DNA from 3 places in the Arthrobacter sp. zg-Y1219 genome. Region 2 is predicted to be linked to each of the others. Evidence: predicted binding sites of a transcription regulator. Region 2 holds the regulator's gene; each other region holds the start of a gene.
What was found. Region 2 encodes LexA, which represses DNA repair genes until DNA is damaged. Its sites were predicted from a motif close to TCGAACANNTGTTCGA; they were not measured.
Positions count from the first base shown of each region.

Region 1: the regulator LexA is predicted to act here: its motif matches at 2,704-2,719, upstream of QNO00_RS01770 (HNH endonuclease signature motif containing protein).
Region 3: the regulator LexA is predicted to act here: its motif matches at 2,877-2,892, upstream of QNO00_RS03090 (HNH endonuclease signature motif containing protein).

Region 1 is NZ_JASKLY010000003.1:122,362-129,534, reverse strand. It holds gene QNO00_RS01785 (MFS transporter) at 1-382, shown strand, start outside; gene QNO00_RS01780 (L-rhamnose mutarotase) at 579-899, opposite strand; gene QNO00_RS01775 (MFS transporter) at 1,058-2,392, shown strand; gene QNO00_RS01770 (HNH endonuclease signature motif containing protein) at 2,941-4,398, shown strand; gene QNO00_RS01765 (SDR family oxidoreductase) at 4,483-5,292, opposite strand; gene QNO00_RS01760 (SGNH/GDSL hydrolase family protein) at 5,357-5,983, opposite strand; gene QNO00_RS01755 (AlkA N-terminal domain-containing protein) at 6,135-7,173, shown strand, end outside.
Region 2 is NZ_JASKLY010000012.1:405,624-412,796, reverse strand. It holds gene priA (bifunctional 1-(5-phosphoribosyl)-5-((5-phosphoribosylamino)methylideneamino)imidazole-4-carboxamide isomerase/phosphoribosylanthranilate isomerase PriA) at 1-22, opposite strand, end outside; gene QNO00_RS08940 (CG2302 family histidine operon protein) at 89-247, opposite strand; gene hisH (imidazole glycerol phosphate synthase subunit HisH) at 252-890, opposite strand; gene hisB (imidazoleglycerol-phosphate dehydratase HisB) at 887-1,504, opposite strand; gene QNO00_RS08925 (histidinol-phosphate transaminase) at 1,628-2,737, opposite strand; gene QNO00_RS08920 (LysM peptidoglycan-binding domain-containing protein) at 2,939-3,397, opposite strand; gene lexA (transcriptional repressor LexA) at 3,804-4,625, shown strand; gene QNO00_RS08910 (ATP-dependent DNA helicase) at 4,787-6,835, opposite strand; gene hflX (GTPase HflX) at 6,828-7,173, opposite strand, start outside.
Region 3 is NZ_JASKLY010000005.1:17,083-24,255, reverse strand. It holds gene QNO00_RS03105 (CaiB/BaiF CoA transferase family protein) at 1-304, opposite strand, end outside; gene QNO00_RS03100 (SLC13 family permease) at 366-1,727, opposite strand; gene QNO00_RS03095 (FadR/GntR family transcriptional regulator) at 1,908-2,600, shown strand; gene QNO00_RS03090 (HNH endonuclease signature motif containing protein) at 3,024-4,556, shown strand; gene aceE (pyruvate dehydrogenase (acetyl-transferring), homodimeric type) at 4,682-7,173, opposite strand, start outside.

The DNA of each region.
Region 1 (7,173 bases), on a different contig from region 2:
CCTGGAGGTCCTGCCGGGACTGGTTCTCCTGGGCTTCGGACTCGCGATGATCTTTGTGCCGCTGCAGAACGTTGCGCTGGCGGGCATTGACGAGCACGACGCCGGCGTTGCCAGTGCCGCTGTCTCCGCCACTCAGCAGATCGGCGGTTCCATTGGTACCGCGCTGTTCACCGCGATCTACACCGCTGCTGTTTCGGACTACCTCAGCAACAGCGCCGAACGCCTGCCCGTCACACAGCTGGAAGCCCTGGTCAGCGGCTACTCGTCGGCCTTCATCTGGGCCGGTGCAGCCATCCTTCTGGCCGCTCCGATCAGCTACTTCATGATCCGGCTGTCCAAGAAGGACCTCATGGACGTTCCGGCCGTTCCGCACGTCGGCTAGTCCTGCAACAACTCATGTCCCGGCGTTTGGCCGGGGGCGTGGACCGGCTTCCGCTTTTGCGGGGGAGCCGGTCCACTGCTGGTTAAGCCTCGGGTTGGGGTGGGTTGGCGCGCCGGGCGGCTCGGCCGCCCAGTCGTGGGCCAGCCAGCCAGGAAGCCAGCCAGCCCCCGTCGTCGTCGTCGGCCGTGCCCGCCGCTTAGTCGAGGTGGAAAACCTCTGGGATGGCGACCATTGCCTCATCGGGGCGCCGGCCGTCCAGGGGTGCAAACAGGTCTCCCATGGAGGCCTGCCAAGTTGCGTTGATCTCGCGCTTGTCCATGGCGGCTTGGGCGGCGGCAAAGTCTTCGGTTTCCAAGTAGCCGATCAGCATGCCGTCCGGCTTCAGGAAGAGGCTGTAGTTGTGCCAGCCGGTTTCCCGCAGTGCCTGTTGCATCTCGGGCCAGACCTCGGAGTGCCGCTTCCGGTACTCGTCCATGCATTCGGGACGGACCTGAAGTGTAAAGCAAACCCGCTGCATGGGAACCTCCAAAATCATGACGGACGCTGTTTTAGCTTCCGCCGGGGGTGTTGTAATCTGTGTCGAGTCTAACATTGAATCGTTTTTATGAAACGTTCCAAAGACTTCGCCCGGGTCGGAAATACCGGGGGACCGCAAAGATCAGGCGACACAACGGCGTGCGTATAGGCAGCAAGGAAACCAAAGGTTGGAAGGCCACCATCTCGGTGGCGATGTCCAACTACATCGAAGCGGGATCGATCATTGCGATTGCTTCGAGCCTGTCCCTTTGGCAGGAATACCTCGGCATCGACAACTACCTCACCGGATTGCTGGCTGCGCTGAGCGCCAATGCCTTTGGCGCTGCCATCGGTGGCCCGCTCTGCGACAGGTTTGGCCGCAAGTTCATCTACACGTACGACCTCATGCTCTACATGGCGGGTGTCCTTCTCGCCGCGTTTGCCGGGAACTTCTGGATGCTGCTGGCAGCGTTCGTGATGACGGGCATTGCTGTGGGCGCCGGGGTTCCGGCGTCGTGGACCTACATTGCCGAAGAGGCGCCGGCCGACAAGCGTGCCGCCCATGTGGGCATGGCCCAGCTGGCCTGGTCTCTGGGACCGGTTATCGGCTTCGCTCTTGCCATCCTCGTCGGGCCTCTGGGGCTGCTCGGCAGCCGCCTGATCTTCCTCCACCTGTTCGTTGTGGCCTTCGTGACCTGGTACATCCGTCAGGGACTGAAGGAATCAGTGATGTGGACAGAAGAAAAGGCACAGGCCAAGCGCAATGAGGACAGCGGCCGGCGGTCCCGGCTCAAATATTCTGAACTCTTCACCAACCGAACCAACCTCAAGGCCCTGCTGTTCCTGTTTGGCGTGTACGCGTTCTGGAACACTGTGGCCGGTGCCATGGGGATCTTCATGCCTCGGATCTATGAAGCTGTTGGCGGTCTCAACGGTGTGCAGGCCAACCTGCTGCAGGTTGTTCTGTGGAGCTTCACCGTGCTGGCCACGTACTTCGGCTTCATGCGGCTTGCTGACCGCTACAGCCGCCGTCTGCTCTACGGGATTGGAGCCGCTCTGGGCATCATCGCCTGGGTGCTGCTGGTCTTCGCACCGCCGATTCCCCTGGTGCTCGGTGCCTTTGTTGTTCTGTGGGGCATCTCGGCCGGTATCGGTGCGCAGGCCTTCTACGGCCTCTGGGCGAGTGAGCTGTTCGCCACGCGCTACCGTGCCGGTGCGCAGGGCATCCTGTTCTTCGCGGCCCGGACGACCACCGGTCTGCTCAGCTTTTTCTTCCCGACCATGCTGGCCACCGTCGGCTTCGTTCCGCTGGGCCTGACCCTGATCGTGCTGCTGGTTGTTGCCGCCATCGTGGGTGTCCTGTATTCCCCCGACACGCAGGGCAAGTCGCTGCAGGAGATCGAAGTGGAGCGCTACGGCGCAATTGTGGATGATTCAGACGCTGCCGGCGATGCTGCTGACGCTGCTGCCGGCCCGGTGCGCGTCACGACCTGAGCCACGGCTGACGTCTGTCAGCGCCGGTGCTGACATTGTCGAAGCCGGTGCCACGGGTCTCCGCGCAGGATGAGCTGTGAAGCCCGCCTGCCCGGAAGCCATGTTTTTGGGTCCAGGCATATTGATTCGGGATTCCGCGGCTGCGCCCGGATCAGCTCAACCCGGAACCGGCGGAAAGGTCTAGGTAGTCTGCTCCAAAAGTAGGGTACTTGGCTGTCAATTGAAAAGGCATTTGGGGCCTGTTTTGGACTCTTTGGGGCTCTTGTGGAGCCGGAAATGTCAGTGCCGGGTGACAGTCTTTAGACATGGATCAGAACGGATCTTCGACCGGGACTCCCGGCACTGGCGATGAGGCTGCAGCCTGCAGCCGGTTCGTCTATGTTGCCGGCGCCGGTGTTGCCGAGGCGGGGGTCGGGCCCGGCGTGGAAGGCGGGAGAGTTTCTGGCTTCGCGGATCGGGGCGGCTGCCGGGATGGGTTTAGCGGGTTTTTGGTCCTGCAGAATGTGGAGTCCCTGACCGGGGAACAAACCGGTGACGCACTTGTCCGGGTGGATCAGTTGATTCGGTGGGCGCAGGCCCAGCAGGCCAGGCTCCTGGCACGGCTTTATGACATCTATCAGGACGGGGCCTTCGTTGTCACCGGCAAGCTAGACCCCGGCCTGGCGTTCAGCCTCGCCGCGGAGGAAGCAGCAACTATTCTGGGGGTGCCTACCGGTACGGGAAAGGCGTTGATGAGTCAGGCCGGTGATCTCTGCACCAGGAACACTGCCACGCTGAAGGCGTTGGAGGCCGGGCACATCAGTTACGGTCACGTCGAGACCCTGGTGGAGCAGTGTGTGGGCGTGGCGCCGGGCGAGCTGACCGGATTCGAGGCCGAGCTGCTGGGTCTGGCGGCGGGCCAGACCAGAACCCAGTTCCGGGTGAAGGCTCACCGGCTGCGGGAGCAGTACTATCCGGAAACCATCGTGCAGCGGCAGTTGACGGCGTTTGAGCAGCGGACGGTGTGGGTGCGTCCGGAGCCGGACGGGATGTCCTGGCTTTCGGCGTTGCTGCCGGCAGAGAAAGCCCAAGCGATCTTCACTCAGCTCAGTGTTGCGGCCCGGGGTGAGCAGGCCGCCGGGGACACGCGCACGGTGGATCAGTTGCGCACGGATATCCTCACGGACTTGCTCGGCGGCCACGAGCATGAATGCGGGGACGAGTGCAGCAACGGTGGTGGCGGCCGTGGCAAAGGCAGCAAAGGTAGCCGTGGTGGACGCAACGCAGGTGGCGCAGGCGCGGGAGCAAAGAGGGGCAAGGGTCGTAGCAAGAGTTCCGGCTCCGGCAGAGAGGCCAGCAGCCAAGGTGAGGGTTCCGGTTCCGGCAAGGGGTCCGGGTCCTGCCGGATTGGACATGGTCCCCGGGCGCGGACGGAGATCCTGGTGCTGATCAACGCCGAAACCCTCTTCGGAGCCGATGATCAGCCGGCGGAACTGAACGGATACGGACCGATCAGTCCCGTAACGGCTCGGCGGATGGCACGCGAGGCCATGAAATGGACTCCGGTGGAACGGGATCCGGACACCGAAGAGGTCCTGCGGGTGGGGAAACGGCGGAAGGTTCCCGACGGACTGAAGCGGGTTCTGCGGGTGCGGGACGGGACCTGCCGGTTCCCGGGCTGCCGGACCAATGCGGTGATTTCGGAGATCGACCACACCAAACCGTGGGCTCAGGGCGGGCCGACTGATCATGACAATCTGGAGCATTTGTGCCGGCGGCATCACATGTTCAAAACCGCAGGGTTCTGGAAAGCCCGACAGCCTCGTCCAGGCGTGATTGAGTGGACCTCGCCCAGTGGCCGAAGGTACCGGACCGAACCGGACCTCACCCTGGCATCGACAACTACAGGCGACGACAGCTTGCTGCCGCAGGACGAGCAGATCAACAGCACAGCGAATCCGGCCTCCCAAGCTCCGTCCATCCCCGGTGATCCGGATGACTACGGAGACAACCCGCCACCCTTCTAGCTGTAAGTCTCGCCGCCCCGCCGCCGTTGCGATCAGCGGAATCTCCTGCCCGCCGCCTCTGCCCGCCTCAGTCAGCCCGCCGGCTCAGCGGAACCCGCCATCGGTGCTCAGCACCTGTCCGATCATCCAGCGGCCCTCGTCACTCACCAGCCAGGCGATCAGGCGGGCAGGATCGTCGGGCTCTCCGAATCGGCCGCCCGGAAAGCGGGAAAGCACCTCTTGGAGAACTTCAGGCGGACGGTCGGCAGTATCAATATCCAGATAGCCGGTATTCACCGGACCCGGGTTCACGGTATTCAGGATGATGCCGCGGCGGACAAGATCCGCTGCCACTGACGGCGTGATCCCGGCAAGGGCGGCCTTCGACGTGGCATAGGCAATTTCGTTTTCCATCACACCGCCGTTGACCTGCCCGGAGGTCATCCAGATGACTCGGCCGCCGACCCGTCCGTCGTGCTGCTCGGCGAAAGCGCGCGTGGCCAGAAGTGTTGAGCGGGCATTGACCTGCCAATGGCCATCCAGCTTCTCCGCGGTCGTATCCTCCAGCGGTCCATCGCTGCCGCTGCGGGCATGGTTGCAGATCAGAATGTCCAGATGTCCCAGCTCGGACACAGCCTTTTCGATCAGCTGCCCGGCTCTGTCGGCCTCCGCCAAATCGATGCTCTCGTGAGCCAGCCGCGCACCGTCCGTCAGCTGGGAACGCAGGGCGCCGACGACGTCGGCAATCGGGTCGGCACCCCAGGGCTGCTCAACATCGTGCGGGGAATAGTGTGCCAGGAACAGGTTTGCACCCATCTGTGCCAGTCGGGAGGCGACGGCAAAGCCGATGCCCTGCCGGCGGCTAACGCCCGTGATGACGGCGGTCCGTCCGGCCAACGGAAACGCGATGTTCATGAGATCCTCAGGGCTGGAACGGAACGGAAAAGTGAAAACGGCGGACCTGCACAGCCGGCGGTTTCTAGAGTTTGACGCACACCGCATCCAGCCATGCTTCAGCGATGGCCGCATGGCCCTGTGCCGTGGGATGGACGCCGTCGTCGGCCAGGGATTCGGGTGCGGCACCCGCTGCAACAAGCGAGTTCAGGACCTCGTCCGTCCGGACGAGGACTGCCCCGAACTCCTTGGCCAGACGCCGGACGGCCGCGATCTTGGGATCCAGATCCTGCCGCCAGGTCTGCTGTTCAGCAGTCACCGGCAGCAGGAACGGCTCCATGAGGACGACGACGGCGTCAGGCGCCAGCCGCTCCAGCAAAGCCCGGTACCTGGCCAGGAAAGTCGCCTCATCTGTCTTCTGGCCGGCATCGTAGCGGCGCCAGGTGTCGTTAATGCCGATCATGACCGACACCACCTGCGGAGTTTCAGCCAGTACCTCGGCATCCCAGCGCCGGGCGAGATCCTCGATGCGGTCTCCTCCGACACCCCGGTTGACGACGGCGGCTCCGGCCAGGGAGGCACTCTCGGCCAGCAGGCGGACATAGCCGTCACCCAGCCCTCCGCCGACACCAGCCAGCCGGTCGCAGTCGGTGACGCTGTCGCCTGCGAACACGATGCGGTGCCCGTCAAATAGCCGTGCTGCGTCTGCCATGGGTTCTCCTAGAGGTAGCGGATGTAATGCAGATCACTTACCTTAGTCGGCAAATCGGCGAGGGCCGACCTGCCCTGCCGCGAGAGTTCACGTACGGGGCGGAGCATCACCGGGGGAAGCGGAAACGGGTGACGTCCGAAAACCGCCGGTTATGTTGGCCCGGGGATGCTGTACTGGAGCTGTGATCACCGACTTGAGGCCGAAGCGTTCCGGACCAGACTCGTTCGGCGGACCAGCATGCACCCCGGGCGATCCGCTCTTCGCCGAGTGTTACCGCGCCATCGCTGCGCGCGATACCCGCTTCGACGGCCAGTTCTTCACCGCCGTGTCCTCCACGGGCATCTATTGCAGGCCCTCGTGCCCGGCGCGCACTCCGAAACCGGAAAACGTCACGTTCTATCTGACCTCCGCGGCGGCGCACGGGGCCGGGTTCCGGGCCTGCAAGCGGTGCCTGCCGGACGCGGCTCCGGGTTCTCCGGAGTGGAACCTCCGACGCGACGCGGCCGGCAGGGCCATGCGTCTGATAACAGACGGCGTCGTGGACCGGGAAGGCGTTCCCGGCTTGGCTGCACGCCTTGGCTGCACACCCCGGCACATCCACCGGCTGTTGGTGGCGGAGCTTGGTGCCGGACCGCTGGCGCTGGCCCGTGCGGGGCGGGCCCAAACAGCCCGATCGCTGCTGGTGGACAGCGAACTGCCGATGTCACAGGTGGCGTTCACAGCGGGCTTCGGTTCGGTGCGGCAGTTTAATGAGACCGTGCAGAACGTGTTTGCTGCACGGCCGGGTGAGCTGCGCACCCGGTTCCGCCGTTCCGGCAGAACGGCGCCGGGCACCCGGCAGGAGCCGGGCACCCCACAGGAGGCGGGCACCCAGCAGGCGCCGGGCACCCGGCCGGAGCCGGACGCCGGCCCTCGTGAACGTGTGCACCTCGACCTGGATCTGCCGGTGCGCCAGCCGTTTGACGCGCCGGGGATTTTCCGGTTCCTTGCGGTGCGCGCGGTTCAGGGGGTGGAGACGGCCGACCTCACGGACCCCAGGCAGTTGCGGTATGCCCGGACACTCGCGCTTCCGCAGGGCCCCGGAGCCATTGACCTCATCGCAATAAAGACATCCGCTGCCGGCTGGAGGCTGCGGGTGCGCCTGGAGCTCACATCGCCCGCCGACGTCGTACCCGCGGTGGCCCGGGTGC
Region 2 (7,173 bases):
CGGGAGTTTCAACAAGTGACATGGTTCTGCTTTCCGTGGGGAGGTTTGTCCGGATGCGGTGCCGGAGGGCGGATCAGGAACGGGCGGCTCAGGAGCCGCTGTCGATCAGGAGGTAGGCGCCGAGCAGGGACATGCCCGCAAGGATCCAGAAGAGAACGACGATGATTTTGGACATGCCCTGGCTGCGGAAGGAGATGGCGCCGCCGATCAGCAGCCCGGCCAGACCCATGAGAAGAAGACTCCACATCGCCCTAGCCCAGCGTCTTCAGCCAGTTTTCCAGCAATGCCGCACCGGCATCACCGGACTTTTCCGGATGGAACTGGGTGGCTGTCAGCGGACCGTTTTCCACCGCGGCGACAAAGCGGCTGCCATGTTCGGCCCAGGTGACCTGGGGTGCGCGCATGGCGGGCTGGGTGACATCGAAGTCCCATTTCTGCACACCGTAGCTGTGCACAAAGTAGAAGCGTTCATCCTCGATGCCGGCGAACAGCTGTGAGCCCTCCGGCGGCTGGACGGTGTTCCAGCCCATGTGCGGAACAACGTCAGCCTTGAGGCGCTCGACGACGCCGGGCCACTCCCCCATTCCGGGGGTGCTGACACCGTGTTCCACGCCCTCGTCGAAGAGGACCTGCAGTCCGACGCAGATGCCCATGACGGGGCGTCCGCCGGCAACCCGGCGGCCGATCAGGCGCAGGGCGTCCACTTCCTTGAGCCCCTGCATGACGGCCGCGAAGGCGCCGACACCGGGGACCAGGAGCCCGTCGGCGTTGAGCACGTCATCGGATTTGGAGCTGAGGGTGACGTTGGCGCCGACGTGCTCGAGGGCCCGGACGGCGGAGCGGATGTTCCCGGACCCGTAGTCGAGGACCGTCACGTTGCGCGCCGTCACAGGGCACCCTTCGTGGAGGGGATGCCCTCAACGCGGGGGTCGGGTTCGACGGCGGCGCGCAGCGCACGGGCAAAGGCCTTGAACTGGGCCTCCACGATGTGGTGCGGATCCCGGCCGCCGAGCACCGTCATGTGCAGGCAGATCTGGGCGTGGAGGGTGATGGCCTCGAAGACGTGGCGGGTCAGCGACCCGGTGAAGTGTCCGCCGATCAGGTGGTATTCCTGCCCCGCCGGTTCACCGGAATGCACCAGATAGGGCCGCCCGGAGATGTCGACGACGGCGTTGGCCAGGGCCTCGTCAAGGGGAATGGTGGCCTCGCCGAAGCGGCGGATTCCTGCCTTGTTGCCCAGAGCGATCTTGAGCGCCTCACCGATGCTGATGGCAATGTCCTCGACGGTGTGGTGCACATCGATGTGGGTGTCACCCGTGGCCTGGACCGTGAGGTCGATCAGGGAGTGCTTGGCCAGGGCCGTCAGCATGTGGTCGTAGAACGGCACCGAGGTGCTGATGTTGGACTGGCCGGTTCCGTCCAGGTCCAGCTCCACAACCACTGACGATTCACTGGTCACCCGTTCCAGGCGTGCGGTGCGTCCGGTGGTGGTCTCCACGGTCATGGTTTTCCTTTGAAAGAAGGTGGTCTCTGCTAACAGTTTAGTGTCTGTGGGTGTCTGCGGCTTGGTCTCCGCCGGCCGCGGACCGGCCGGCGCCGGTGCCGCCGCCGTGCCGCTGCCTGTGGCCTAGCGGGTGCCGGCTGCCAGGAGCTCGCGCAGCCGGGCCAGGAAAACGCTGGTTTCCGCTTCGGTGCCGGCCGTGACGCGCAGATGGCCGGGGATGCCGACGTCGCGCACCAGCACGCCCGCCTCCAGCAGCCCCTCCCACAGCGCGTGCGGGTTTTCCACACCTCCGAAGAAGACAAAGTTGGCGTCGGACGGCGCAGGCTTCAGGCCCAGGCTGAGCAGCTCGGCGACAATGCGGTCCCGCTGGACCTTGATGGCTTCAACGTTGGCCAGCAGCGCTTCCGCGTGTTCCAGCGCGGCGTTCGCAGTGGCCTGCGTGATCGCCGAGAGATGGTAGGGCAGCCGCACGAGGCGCAGGGCGTCGGTGACTTCGGGTGCCGCGGCCATGTAGCCGACCCGGGCTCCGGCCAGCGCGAACGCCTTGCTCATGGTGCGGGAGACGATCAGCCGTTCACGGCCGGGCAGCAGCTGCAGGGCGCTGGGGGTGCCGGCGTGGAAGAACTCCCCGTAGGCCTCGTCCACAATCACTATGGCCTGTGACGCGGCCCCCGCCTCGTACACGGCTTCCACCACCTCGAGCGGCAGCGCAGTGCCGGTGGGGTTGTTCGGCGTGCAGAGGAAGACGATGTTCGGAGCCTGCTCGCGGACCTGTTCCGCTGCGGCTTCCGGAGTCAGCGTGAAATCGCCGCTGCGGACGCCCGTGACATAGCGGGTGCCGGTGCCGCTGGCCAGCAGCGGATACATGGAATACGTGGGCGGGAAGCTCAAGGCGGTCCGGCCCGGGCCGCCGAAGGCCTGGAGGATCTGTTGCAGGACCTCGTTGGAGCCGTTGCCGGCCCAGATGTTCTCCGGGCTCAGTCCGTGGCCGAGATAGCCGGCAAGCCGCTCGCGAAGTTCAGTGAATTCCCGGTCCGGATAACGGTTCAGTCCGGCCACCGCCCGCTCAACGGAAGCTACGATCGCCTTCCGCACCTGGTCGGGCAACCCGTGGGTGTTCTCGTTGACATTGAGCAGGATGGGCACATCCAGCTGCGGCGCACCGTAGGGTGTCAATCCTCGGAGATCCTCGCGCAGGGGAAGTCGGTTCAGTCTTTCCAGCTGTTCAGTCACCTGTACAGCTTAAGACTCGAAGGCGGGGCGGGAAGAATCCCTCCGGCCGGGCAGGCGGGTTGTTACGCCCCGAGTTGCGCTGTTTGTAATGGCGCCGTGTGTGATTGCGCCGCTTGGGATAGCGCCGTGTGTCATTGCGCCGCGCCGCCGGCACATCAACTTGCGATTGCACCGTTTGTGTTTGTGCAGCGCCGTGGCGCCTCAGCGCTGGGTGGGAATGAACAGCTGCACGCCGACCGGAACCCGGTCATCGGAAAGGTTGTTCAGCTCCATGATCTCCGCGACCACATCGCGGGGATCGCGGTCGGGAGCAAATTCCTCGGCCAAGGCCCACAAAGAATCACCGGCACCGACGCTCACCTGCACGGTCTGCGTAACGTCGGGCGCCCCGCCCGAGGAGGCCATGGCGGGAGCCGTGAAGAATCCCAGGACCGTGAGTGCGGCAGCCGCGGTCAGCATCAGGGGAAGGCCGATAAACACCAGCCGGCCGCGGCGCGTCAGCCGCAGCTGCCGCCGCTCGGCGGGCACCGGCACAGCGGCCGGATTGGTGGACCCGGCAACGGGCCTCGGCGCTGAGGCCCGGGCGGCCGTCAGCTGAGGTCGGGCCGGGGCGGAGATGAAACGTGAGATGGGGTTTGACAGGTGTATCTGGGCGGGCATTTCAGCACCTTTCCGGTTCGATGGCCGCAGGAAATAACCGAAGCCATATTCGAACGATTGGAAGCTATCTGACATCTTTGGACTCCGGCGCGCTGCCATCATCGAAAGTATGTTCGATTCTTGTGAACTCATTTCTAGCACCTATCTACTAACAAAGTCGAGACTCGCTCGAACAAATGTTTGAAAACGTTGCTCCGCTCGCCTAGCGTTGAGCATGAGGAAGAGGTTCATCCGGTTCCGTCCGGACCGAAGCCGGAGCGCGGGCTCCGCAGCGGTTCGTACAGGACCACTGAATCAGCTGCCTCTGACATAACCGCCGGCACGGCTTGCACAGCGTTCCAGCCCCGACATTCACCCGACCAGCTCCGGCACCGACCGGACCAGCTGACCCCGAAGGGAACCCCACGTGGCCCGCAGGACTGCTTCCGAAGACAGCACCAACCAGCCAGCGGCAACCGGCTCCCGTGCGCGTGCGAAAGGTCTGACTCCGCGGCAGAAGACCGTTCTGGAGATGATCCAGCGTTCCGTCAGCACCAACGGTTACCCGCCCACCATGCGGGAAATCGGAGACACCGTGGGGCTGGCAAGCCTTTCCAGCGTGACCCATCAGCTCATGCAGCTGGAGAAGCTCGGCTACATCCGCCGCGACCCCAAGCGCCCCCGCGCCATGGAAATCCTGATTCCGCTAATGCTGCGGGACGGAAAGGCCGTCGCTCCGGGCGAGGACTCAGCCGGTTCCCCGGCCGAGTCTGCGCCGGCAGCCGCCGGCTCCCGCACCGGCGAAGACGGCGCCGGCGACAAAGCAGGCTCGGCTGCCGGAATGGCCACGGTCACCGAGCTGTCGACCTCCGTTGACACGGCCATGGTGCCGCTGGTGGGCCGCATCGCCGCCGGCGGTCCGATCCTCGCTGAACAGGTTGTCGAGGACATCATGCCGCTGCCCCGCCAGCTGGTGGGTCACGGAGACCTGTTCATGCTCAGGGTCTCGGGCGACTCCATGGTCGACGCCGCGATTTGCGACGGTGACTGGGTGGTTGTCCGCCGGCAGCCCACGGCTGAGAACGGCGACATCGTTGCCGCCCTGCTGGATGACGAAGCCACGGTCAAGACCTTCCGGCAGCGCAACGGCCACACCTGGCTGCTGCCGCAGAACACGCGCTATGAGCCCATCGTGGGCGACCATGCAGTCATCATGGGCAAGGTTGTCTCGGTGATGCGCTCGCTCTAGCGGGCCCCGCACACAGCAGCGGTCCCCGCGGCGGGATTCCACGGGTGGTCTCCCGCGAGGGCTGGAGCGGATAACGGGTGGAGTAACGCGGAAAGGGCGGTTGGAGTTATCTCCGACCGCCCTTTCCGTTCGGTGGTGCCGCCCGTTCAGTGGTGCCGGCGCTACTTCCGCGCAGGGGCCTTCTCCGCCGCCGCCGACTGCTCGGCGAGCCGCCCCAGAACCGAGAGCACCACAGAGCGGTCAGTCGTGGACCAGAACGGCGGCAGGGCTGCCTTCAGGAAGCTGCCGTAGCGGGCCGTGGCCAAGCGGGAGTCCAGGATGGCCACCACACCGCGGTCCCCCGCGGCACGGATCAGACGGCCGGCACCCTGCGCCAGCCGGACGGCCGCGTGGGTCGCGGCAACTGACATGAAGCCGTTGCCGCCGGCCTTGGCCACTGCGCGGGTGCGCGCGGTCATCAGCGGGTCATCCGGACGCGGGAACGGTATGCGGTCAATCAGCACCAGCCTGCAGGCGGCGCCCGGCACGTCAACGCCCTGCCACAGCGACATGGTGCCAAACAGGCAGGTGTCGGGTTCCTCGGAGAACTGCTTGACGAGCGAGGACATCGAGGACTCCCCCTGGCACAGGATCGGGAAATCCACCCGGGTGCGCATCGCGTCGGCGGCCTCCTCGGCCGCCCGGCGCGAGGAGAACAGTCCCAGTGCTCCGCCGTTCGAGGCCTTCAGAAGCGCCTCGATTTCATCCAGCTGCGCCTCCGAGGTGCCCCGCTCGGGCTTGGGCAGGTCCTTCGCCACGTACAGCACGCCCTGCCGCGGATAGTCGAAAGGACTGCCGACGTCGGTCCCCGTCCACGACGGCGCGCCAGGCCCCAGGAGCCCCAGAGCGCCGGCCACAGGGCCAAATTCGGATCCGATGGCAAGGGTCGCCGAGGTCAGGACCACGGTGTGGCCGTCGAACAGCCCTTCACGCAGCCGGCCGGCGACCGACAGCGGGGCCACGTTCAGGGTGGCGGGAGCGGTCTCATCCGGGGGCGAGTAGCCGCCCGACGGCGAGAAGGAGCTGGGCCGCGAAGCCCAGATCACCTCACCGGCCGAGGGAGCACCCAGCAGCCGCTCACAGAGCGACAGCACGGCCATCAGCCGCGACCGCGCGGTCTGGCGTCCGCCGTCGGCGGTTTCCCCGGGCTCGGGCTTGGAGTCGGAGAGCGCCACCCGGCAGGCTTCCCGGACTCGGCCCACTGCCTGCTCCTGCTCCTCGTTCAGTCCGGCGGCGAGCAGGCCCGAGGGCACGTTCTCCATGGATTTCTCAAAGGCGCGGGACGCTTGGGCCAGTTCCTCCACGGAAGCGGAGGTGTGCTTGCGGGCGGCAGTCACCGCTGCGGAGATCACGGTTCCGGACAACTGTCCGGTGACCGCGCCGGTCACCCGGTCCTGCAGCTCGTGGGCTTCATCGATGACCACCACGTCATAGTCCGGCAGCACGGCCAGCCCTTCGAAGGCCGCGATGGCGAGCATGGCGTGGTTGGTGATGACGACGTCGGCCACAGCCGCCTGGGCGCGTGCGCGCTCGCTGAAGCATTCGGCGGCCACGGGGCATTTCTGCGCGCCCAGGCACTCCATCGAGGTCACCGAGACCTGGCGCCAGGATTTGTCGCTGACTCCCGGAATCAGGTCGTCGCGGTCGCCGGTGTCGGTTTCCTCGGCCCATTCGCGCAGCCGCACCACCTCGCGTCCCATCGCCGAGGTGGGGGCCGGTGCCGGATGTCCCACCGCGCGGTCCTCCCCCATGGTGAACAGGGCGCCGGCGGGGTCCTCCTCTTCCGGAAATCCCCCGCCGGTTTTGTGCAGGCAGACGTAGTTGCTGCGGCCCTTGAGCAGCGCGACGTCGACCTCGCGCGGCAGGTTGGGCTTGAGCGTCTTGAGCAGCCGCGGCAGGTCGCGGCCCACGATCTGGGACTGCAGCGCCAGTGTGGCGGTGGAGACCAGCGTGGGCTTGGTGCTTTCCAGCGCATGATGAATCAGCGGCACCAGGTAGGCCAGCGACTTGCCGGTTCCGGTGCCCGCCTGAACCAGCAGATGCTGTTTCTCGTCGATCGCGTGCGTGACTTGGCGGGCCATTTCATGCTGGCCCGGACGGTTTTGTCCGCCCATGCCAGCGACGGCGGTGTCCAGCAGTTCCAGGACTTCGCCGGTGGTGTCTTTACTCATGGGTGACGAACGGCTCCAGTTCAGCGGCCAGGCCCTCGCGGACCATCACGTGCAGGCGGGTGCCTGCTTCGGAGTGCTCCACCGACAGGATTTCGGTGTCCGAGCTGTGCAGCCGGGAGACGATCTCGCCGCGCTCGTACGGAACCAGCAGCTGCAGATCCACCCCGGGGCGGGGAATGCCCTCGGAGATGGCCTGCATCAGCTCGTCGATGCCTTCGCCGGTCCGGGCGGACACCACCACGTGGCGCCGCTCCTTTTGCCGGAGCCGTTCCAGCACAAACGGATCCGCGGCATCGGCCTTGTTCAGCACGATGATCTCGGGCACCTTGCGGGCGTCC
Region 3 (7,173 bases), on a different contig from region 2:
CATCGGCCCGCCGGACCAGGTCGCGGAGCACCTCCACGCCGTCGTCGGACTTCAGGTCGAGGCTGATCGATTCCTTGTTCCGGTTGCAGGACAGGAAGTACGTGGCCTGCTGGTCGTCGTCGGGCCCGACAAACGGCGGACCCCAGCTGCGGGTGTCGTCGCCGGTGCCGGGGGTTTCGACCTTGATGACGCGCGCGCCCAGGTCGGCGAGCATCATGCCGGCGTGGGGGCCGGCCAGGGCGCGGCTGAGGTCGACGACGAGGTAGCCGTCCAGCGGACCGCGGGCGGTTTCAGTGGTGCTCATGAGGGTTCCTTCTGGTTGGAGTGCTGTAGCGGCGGTGGGGGGGTGGAGCTCCGGCGGCTGTTTAGAGCCAGCCGGGCACCACCATGACCAGCCAGGCCACCAGCGGCCCGGCGACAACGATGATTCCGCTGTAGCTGAGAATCTGCTTGTAGAAGCGGTCCTTGTCCAGGCCCTCGGGGGCATTGGCCAGCACCAGGGCGCCGTTGGTGGAGAAGGGCGAAACATCCACGATGGTGGAGGACACGGCCAGTGCGCAGATGAGGCCGACGGCGCCGATCTCACCGGAGGCGAGGAAGGGGACGGCCAGCGGGATCAGTGCCGCGAGGATGGCTGTGGAGGAGGCAAAGGCCGAGACGACGGCGCCGATGTAGCAAATGAGCAGGGCGGCCAGCAGCGGCATGCCCAGGCCGACGACGGCGTCGGACACGTACTCGACGGTGCCCGCTTCCTGCAGCACGCCAACAAATGTGAGCATGCCGCAGATGAGCAGGACTGTGGTCCAGCTGATTTTGTTGATCGTGCCCTTCTGGGCCTGCGGGGAAACCAGGGCAAGGATCATGGCGATGGTGATGGAGACAAAACCGACGTCGACCTTGAAGCCGAGGGCGATCACGGCGAGAGCTATCAGCCCTGCGATGGTTACGATCTGCGGGAACAGTTCGCGGCGGGTCTTGGTGGCCCCGATGCCGTCTCCGGCGGGGTCACGCGGGCCGTAAATGTCGGAGCCGAAGCCCTTGAAGGCCACGTCGGCGCGGCCTGCGGCGCTGAGGTTCATCCGTGCTTCGGCGACCTGCTCCACGAAACCGCCCGCGGTGCTGCTGCGCAGTTTGCTGCCGCCCAGGACGAAGAACAGGATCAGGGCGATGAACGTGTTGAAGAGCAGGCTGGCCATGAACACGGCAAAGGGGCTGGACTCCAGGTCCGTTGCGCCGATGATGCCGTTGACCGTGACGCCGTACACGGCGATGGGGGAGAAACCGCCGGCCTGCGCGCCGTGCACCACCATCATGCCCATCATCAGGGGGTTGATCTTGTGCTTGGCTGCAAAGCCGAGGGCGATCGGGGCCACGATGGCGACGGCTGCCGGCGACAGGGCGCCAACGGCCGTGATGACGGCGGTAATGGCGAACATGATCCACGGAATCAGTGCCACCCGGTTGCCGACGAGTCGAACAGCTCCGCGGACAAGCAGATCGATGGTGCCGTTGTTCTGCGCTATGGCGAAGAGGTAGGTTACGCCGACAATCGTCAGGAACAGGCCGCCGGGAAAGTTGGCCAGGATGTCGTCGGTGCTCATGTCGAGGAAGACGAAGCCCAGCAGGAAGGCGCCGACAAACGCCAGGGCCCCCATGTTCAGGGGCAGTACCGTGGCCAGGAGGAACATGGCCACCAGTATCAGGATGGAGAGGATTGGAGCGGACATCGTTGTTCCCTACGTCGAAGATCCCGGCCCAGCCCAGTGTCGGCGGCCGGAGTGCAAAAAGTGTGACGGACCCCACATTCGCCACTGGACTAGCCTCTTAGACTCTGGGCCTCTTGTCAATTGCTGGCTAGACTCATTCCGACCGCGCGGACGCCCGGTGAAGTGTAGAGAGAGGTGGCCATGTCCGGCAGCGGTGACGGCAAGTTTGTTCGGGTTTCACGGCCCCGGCTGTATGAGCGACTGGTGGAGCAGCTTCTGGGGTTCATCGCCTCGACAGGCTTGGGTCCCGGTGACCTTCTCCCGGCGGAGCGGGATCTGGCCGAACGCATGGGGGTTTCCCGTGCCACACTGGCGCAGGCACTGGTGGCTCTGGAGGTGCTCGGAGTCATTGATGTGCAGCACGGCACCGGAGCCGTCCTGGTGTATCGGCCCAGTGTGGCGTCAGTGCTGCGGGAGCTGCGCGAACACCGGGACCGGATGCCGGAAATCGTGGAGGCCCGCAGCACCCTGGAAGTGAAGCTGGCCGCGCTCGCCGCAGAGCGCCGCACCTCCGAGGACCTGGCTGCCGTTAATGCCGCCCTTGATGTCATGGCCGCTGAGATTGCTGACGGCAGCCGCGGGACCGAGGGAGATGAGCTCTTTCATCAGGCGGTTGCTGTCGCGGCGCACTCCTCGATCTTGGCGTCCATGATGACGTTCATTTCCGAGCTGGTGCGTGAAACGCGGCTGGCTTCCCTGGGTCAGCCCGGACGTCCGGAGCAGTCGCTCGAATCCCACCGTGCGATTGCCGATGCCATCCAGGCGGGGGACCCTGCGGCCGCGGCGGAAGCGATGCAGGCGCACATCAATCTGGTGTCCGAAACCGAGATGTAGGTTGCGCTGGCTGGCTGGCGCGCTGGCTGGCTGGCTGGCTGGCGCGCTGGCTGGAGCTGGCACGGAACCCAACGGAGCTGGCTTGCGCGCTGGCTGGCCGCCCACTTCATCCGATTGGCGGGTCTGATGCCGATACAAGTAATTTGGTGAAAAAGACGGGTATCTGATTGCCCGGATAAGGGCCTGTATGGGGGCGTTTTGGCCTGTTTTGGGATCCTTTTGGACTTTCTTAGAACCCGAAATGTCAGTGCCGGGTGAAAGTCTTTAGTCATGGATCAGAACGGATCTTCGACCGGGACTCCCGGCACTGGCGGTGAGACTGCAGCTTGCAGTCGGTTCGTCTTTGTCGCTGAGCCTGGGGTGGCCGGAGGTGAGCCGGGTGATGGGTTTACCGGCTCTCTGGTTCTGCAGGGTGTGGAGTCGTTGACTGAGGAGCAAACCGGGACGGTGTTGGCCCGGCTCAATCATTTGTCGCGGTGGGCACAGGCGCAGCAGGCTCGGGTCCTGTCCCGGCTGCAGACCGTTTACGAGGACGAGACGCTATCCGTTACCGGGTTGCGGGACGCGGAGATGGCGTTCAGTCTCGCTGCGGAGGAAGCCGCGACCATTCTGGGAGTGCCTACCGGTACGGGAAAGGCGTTGATGAGTCAGGCCGGTGATCTCTGCACCAGGAACACGGCCACGCTGAAGGCGTTGGAGGCCGGGCAGATCAGTTACGGTCACGTCGAGACCTTGGTGGAGCAGTGTGTGGGAGTGGTGCCGGCGGAGCTGCCCGGGTTCGAGGCCGAGCTGCTGGGTCTGGCTGCGGGCCAGACCAGAACCCAGTTCCGGGTGAAGGCGCACCGGCTGCGGGAGCAGTACTATCCGGAAACCATCGTGCAGCGGCAGGCGACGGCGTTTGAGCAGCGGACGGTGTGGGTGCGGCCGGAGCCGGACGGGATGTCCTGGCTCTCGGCGTTGCTGCCGGCCGAGAAAGCCCAAGCCATTTTTACTCAGCTCAGTGTTGCGGCCCGGGGTGAGCAGGCCGCCGGGGACACGCGCACGGTGGATCAGTTGCGCACGGATATCCTCACGGACTTGCTCGGCGGCCACGAGCATGAATGCCGGGACGAGTGCGGCAACGGTAGTGGTGCGGGTGCCGGCGGCAAGAGGGGCAAGGGCCGTCGTAAGGGGTCCGGTTCCGGTTCCAGCTCCGGGAAGGGGTCCGGGTCCTGCCGGATTGGCCATGGTCCCCGGGCGCGGACGGAGATTCTGGTGCTGATCAACGCCGAAACCCTCTTCGGCGCCGATGACCAGCCGGCGGAACTGAACGGATACGGACCGATCAGCCCCGTAACGGCCCGGCGGATGGCCCGCGAGGCCATGAAATGGACACCGGTGGAACGCGATCCGGACACCGAGGAGATCCTGCGGGTCGGGAAACGGCGGAAGGTCCCCGACGGATTGAAGCGGGTTCTGCGGGTGCGGGACGGGACCTGCCGGTTCCCGGGTTGCCGGACCAATGCGGTGATTTCCGAGATCGATCACACCAAGCCCTGGGCTCGGGGCGGGCCGACGGATCATGACAATTTGGAGCATTTGTGCCGGCGGCATCACATGTTCAAATCCGAAGGGTTCTGGAAGGCCAGGCAGCCTCGTCCCGGGGTGATTGAGTGGACCTCGCCGGGCGGCAGGTGTTACCGCACGGAACCGCAACTGAGCCTGTCCCGGGAAACCGGTAAGGGCTCTCAGGAAACCTGTGATGGTGCCAGCGGACTGCAAGCGGGTATCAAGGCGAATGGTGGCCAGGCGAATCGCGGAGGCAACACGACGGGCGTTGATCCATCACGGGCCAATGATGCCGGCGCTCCAAGCGCCCCCAGTGCTCCAAGCGCCCCCGGCGGTCCGAGTGCTCCGAGTGCTCCAAGTGCTCAAGACGATCCGGACGACTACGGAGGCGACCCGCCACCCTTCTAGGGTCCTCAGGATCCAGGCAAAAGATCAGGATCCAGACAAAAGGTCAGGATCCGGACAAAAGAAAAGAACCGCCGCGGATGCGGCGGTTCTTTTCTTCACTCCTGCGAGCAGGAGATCAGCAAACGTTACGCGTCGCCGCCGGCGTTGCCGGAGGTTCCTGCGTTGACGTTGAGCAGGTCGTACTTCTTGATCGCTTCAGTCGGCGCGCTGGCGTCGACCTCGCCGCGGCGGGCGAGCATTTCCAGGGTCCGAACGACCATGGAGTGCGAATCAATCTTGAAGTACCGGCGTGCTGCGGCCCGAGTATCGGCAAACCCGAAGTCGTCGGCACCCAGAGTGGCGAATTCGTTGGGCACGAACTGCCGGATCTGGTCCGGAACGGCCTTCATGTAGTCGGTGGTCGCGACAATCGGACCGGTGGCACCGGCCAGCTGCTTGGTCACGAACGGCACGCGGGGCTCGGCGTCGGGATGCAGGAAGGCATCTTCCTCGGCGGCCAGGCCATCGCGGCGAAGTTCGTTCCACGACGTCACGGACCAGACATCGGCGGAAACGCCCCAGTCATCGGCCAGGATTTGCTGAGCTTCCAGGGCCCACGGCACTGCAACACCGGAGGCCAGCAGCTGGGCGCGCGGGCCATCGATCTTTGCCGGAGCCAACAGGTAGATGCCCTTGATGATTCCTTCGACGTCCAGCTCAGCGGGAGCCTTCGGCTGCAGGATCGGCTCGTTGTAAACCATGATGTTGTAGATGACGTTCGGATCCTCGGAATCCGGACCGTACATCTCCTCAAGACCGTGGCGCATGATGTGCCCGATCTCGTATCCGTAAGCCGGGTCGTAGGTCTTCACAGCCGGGTTGGTCGAAGCCAGGATCGGGGAGTGGCCGTCAGCGTGCTGCAGGCCCTCGCCGGTCAGGGTGGTCCGTCCCGCGGTTGCGGAAATCAGGAAGCCGCGGGCCATCTGGTCGGTAGCCGCCCAGATGTAGTCTGCGGTGCGCTGGAATCCGAACATCGAGTAGAAGACGTAGACCGGAATCAGCGGCTCGCCGTGGGTGGCGTAGGAGGTGCCGGCCGCGGTGAACGCAGCAATGGAGCCTCCTTCGTTGATGCCCACGTGCACGATCTGGCCCTGCGGGGACTCCTTGTACGCCAGGACCAGGTCGCGGTCCACGGAAAGGTAGTTCTGTCCCTTGGGGTTGTAGATCTTCGCCGTCGGGAAGAACGAGTCCATACCGAAGGTCCGGGCCTCATCCGGAATGATCGGCACAATCCGCTTGCCGAACTCCTTGTCCCGCATCAGGTCCTTGAGCAGGCGCACGAAGGCCATGGTGGTGGCGGCCATCTGCTTGCCGGAACCGCGGTTGGCGACCTCGTAGGCCTTGTCGCCGGGCAGTGCCAGAGGGGCGTGCTTTACCCGGCGCTCCGGGACGTTGCCGCCCAGCTCACGCCGTCGTTCCAGCATGTACTTGATCTCGGGAGTGTCAGCGCCCGGGTTGAAGTACGGCGGCTGGTAGGGATCGCGCTCGAGGTCCTCGTCGCTGATCGGGATGCGGAGGTGATCGCGGAAGGCCTTCAGGTCATCCAGGGTCAGCTTCTTCATCTGGTGCGTGGCGTTGCGGCCTTCGAAGTGCGTGCCCAGGCCGTAACCCTTGACCGTGTGGGCCAGGATGACAGTCGGCTTGCCCTTGAACTCAGTGGCTGCCTTGTATGCCGCGTACACCTTGCGGTAGTCGTGGCCGCCGCGCTTGAGGTTCCAGATTTCCTCGTCGGTGAGCTTCGCGACGAGTTCCTTGGTCTCAGGGGTCTTGCCGAAGAAGTGGTCGCGGACGAATCCGCCGTTCTCGGCCTTGTAGGTCTGGTAATCGCCGTCCGGGGTGGAGTTCATGATCTCCACCAGCGAGCCGTCCTTGTCCTTCTCGAGGAGCGAGTCCCACTCGCGGCCCCAGACAACCTTGATGACGTTCCAGCCGGCACCGCGGAAGAATGCCTCAAGTTCCTGCATGATCTTGCCGTTGCCGCGCACCGGTCCGTCGAGGCGCTGCAGGTTGCAGTTGACCACGAAGGTGAGGTTGTCGAGCTTGTCATTGGCAGCCAGCTGGAGCAGGCCGCGCGACTCGGGCTCGTCCATTTCGCCGTCGCCCAGGAAAGCCCAGACATGCTGATCCGATGTGTCCTTGATTCCGCGGTTCTGCAGGTACCGGTTGGACTGGGCCTGATAGATCGCGTTCATGGGGCCGATGCCCATTGACACCGTGGGGAATTCCCAGAAGTCGGGCATGGAGCGCGGGTGCGGGTAGGAGGACAGGGCGTGTCCCTCGCGGGACTTCTCCTGCCGGAACCCGTCCATGTCTTCCTCGGACAGGCGGCCTTCCAGGAAGGCGCGCGCGTACATGCCGGGGGAGGCGTGACCCTGGAAGTAAATCTGGTCTCCGCCGCCCGGATGGTCCTTGCCCCGGAAGAAGTGGTTCATGCCCACTTCGTACAGGGTTGCAGCACCTGCGTAGGTGGAAATGTGCCCGCCGACGCCGATTCCCGGACGCTGCGCGCGGTGCACCATGATGGCGGCATTCCAGCGCAGCCAAGCGCGGTAGCGGCGCTCAACTTCCTCGTCACCGG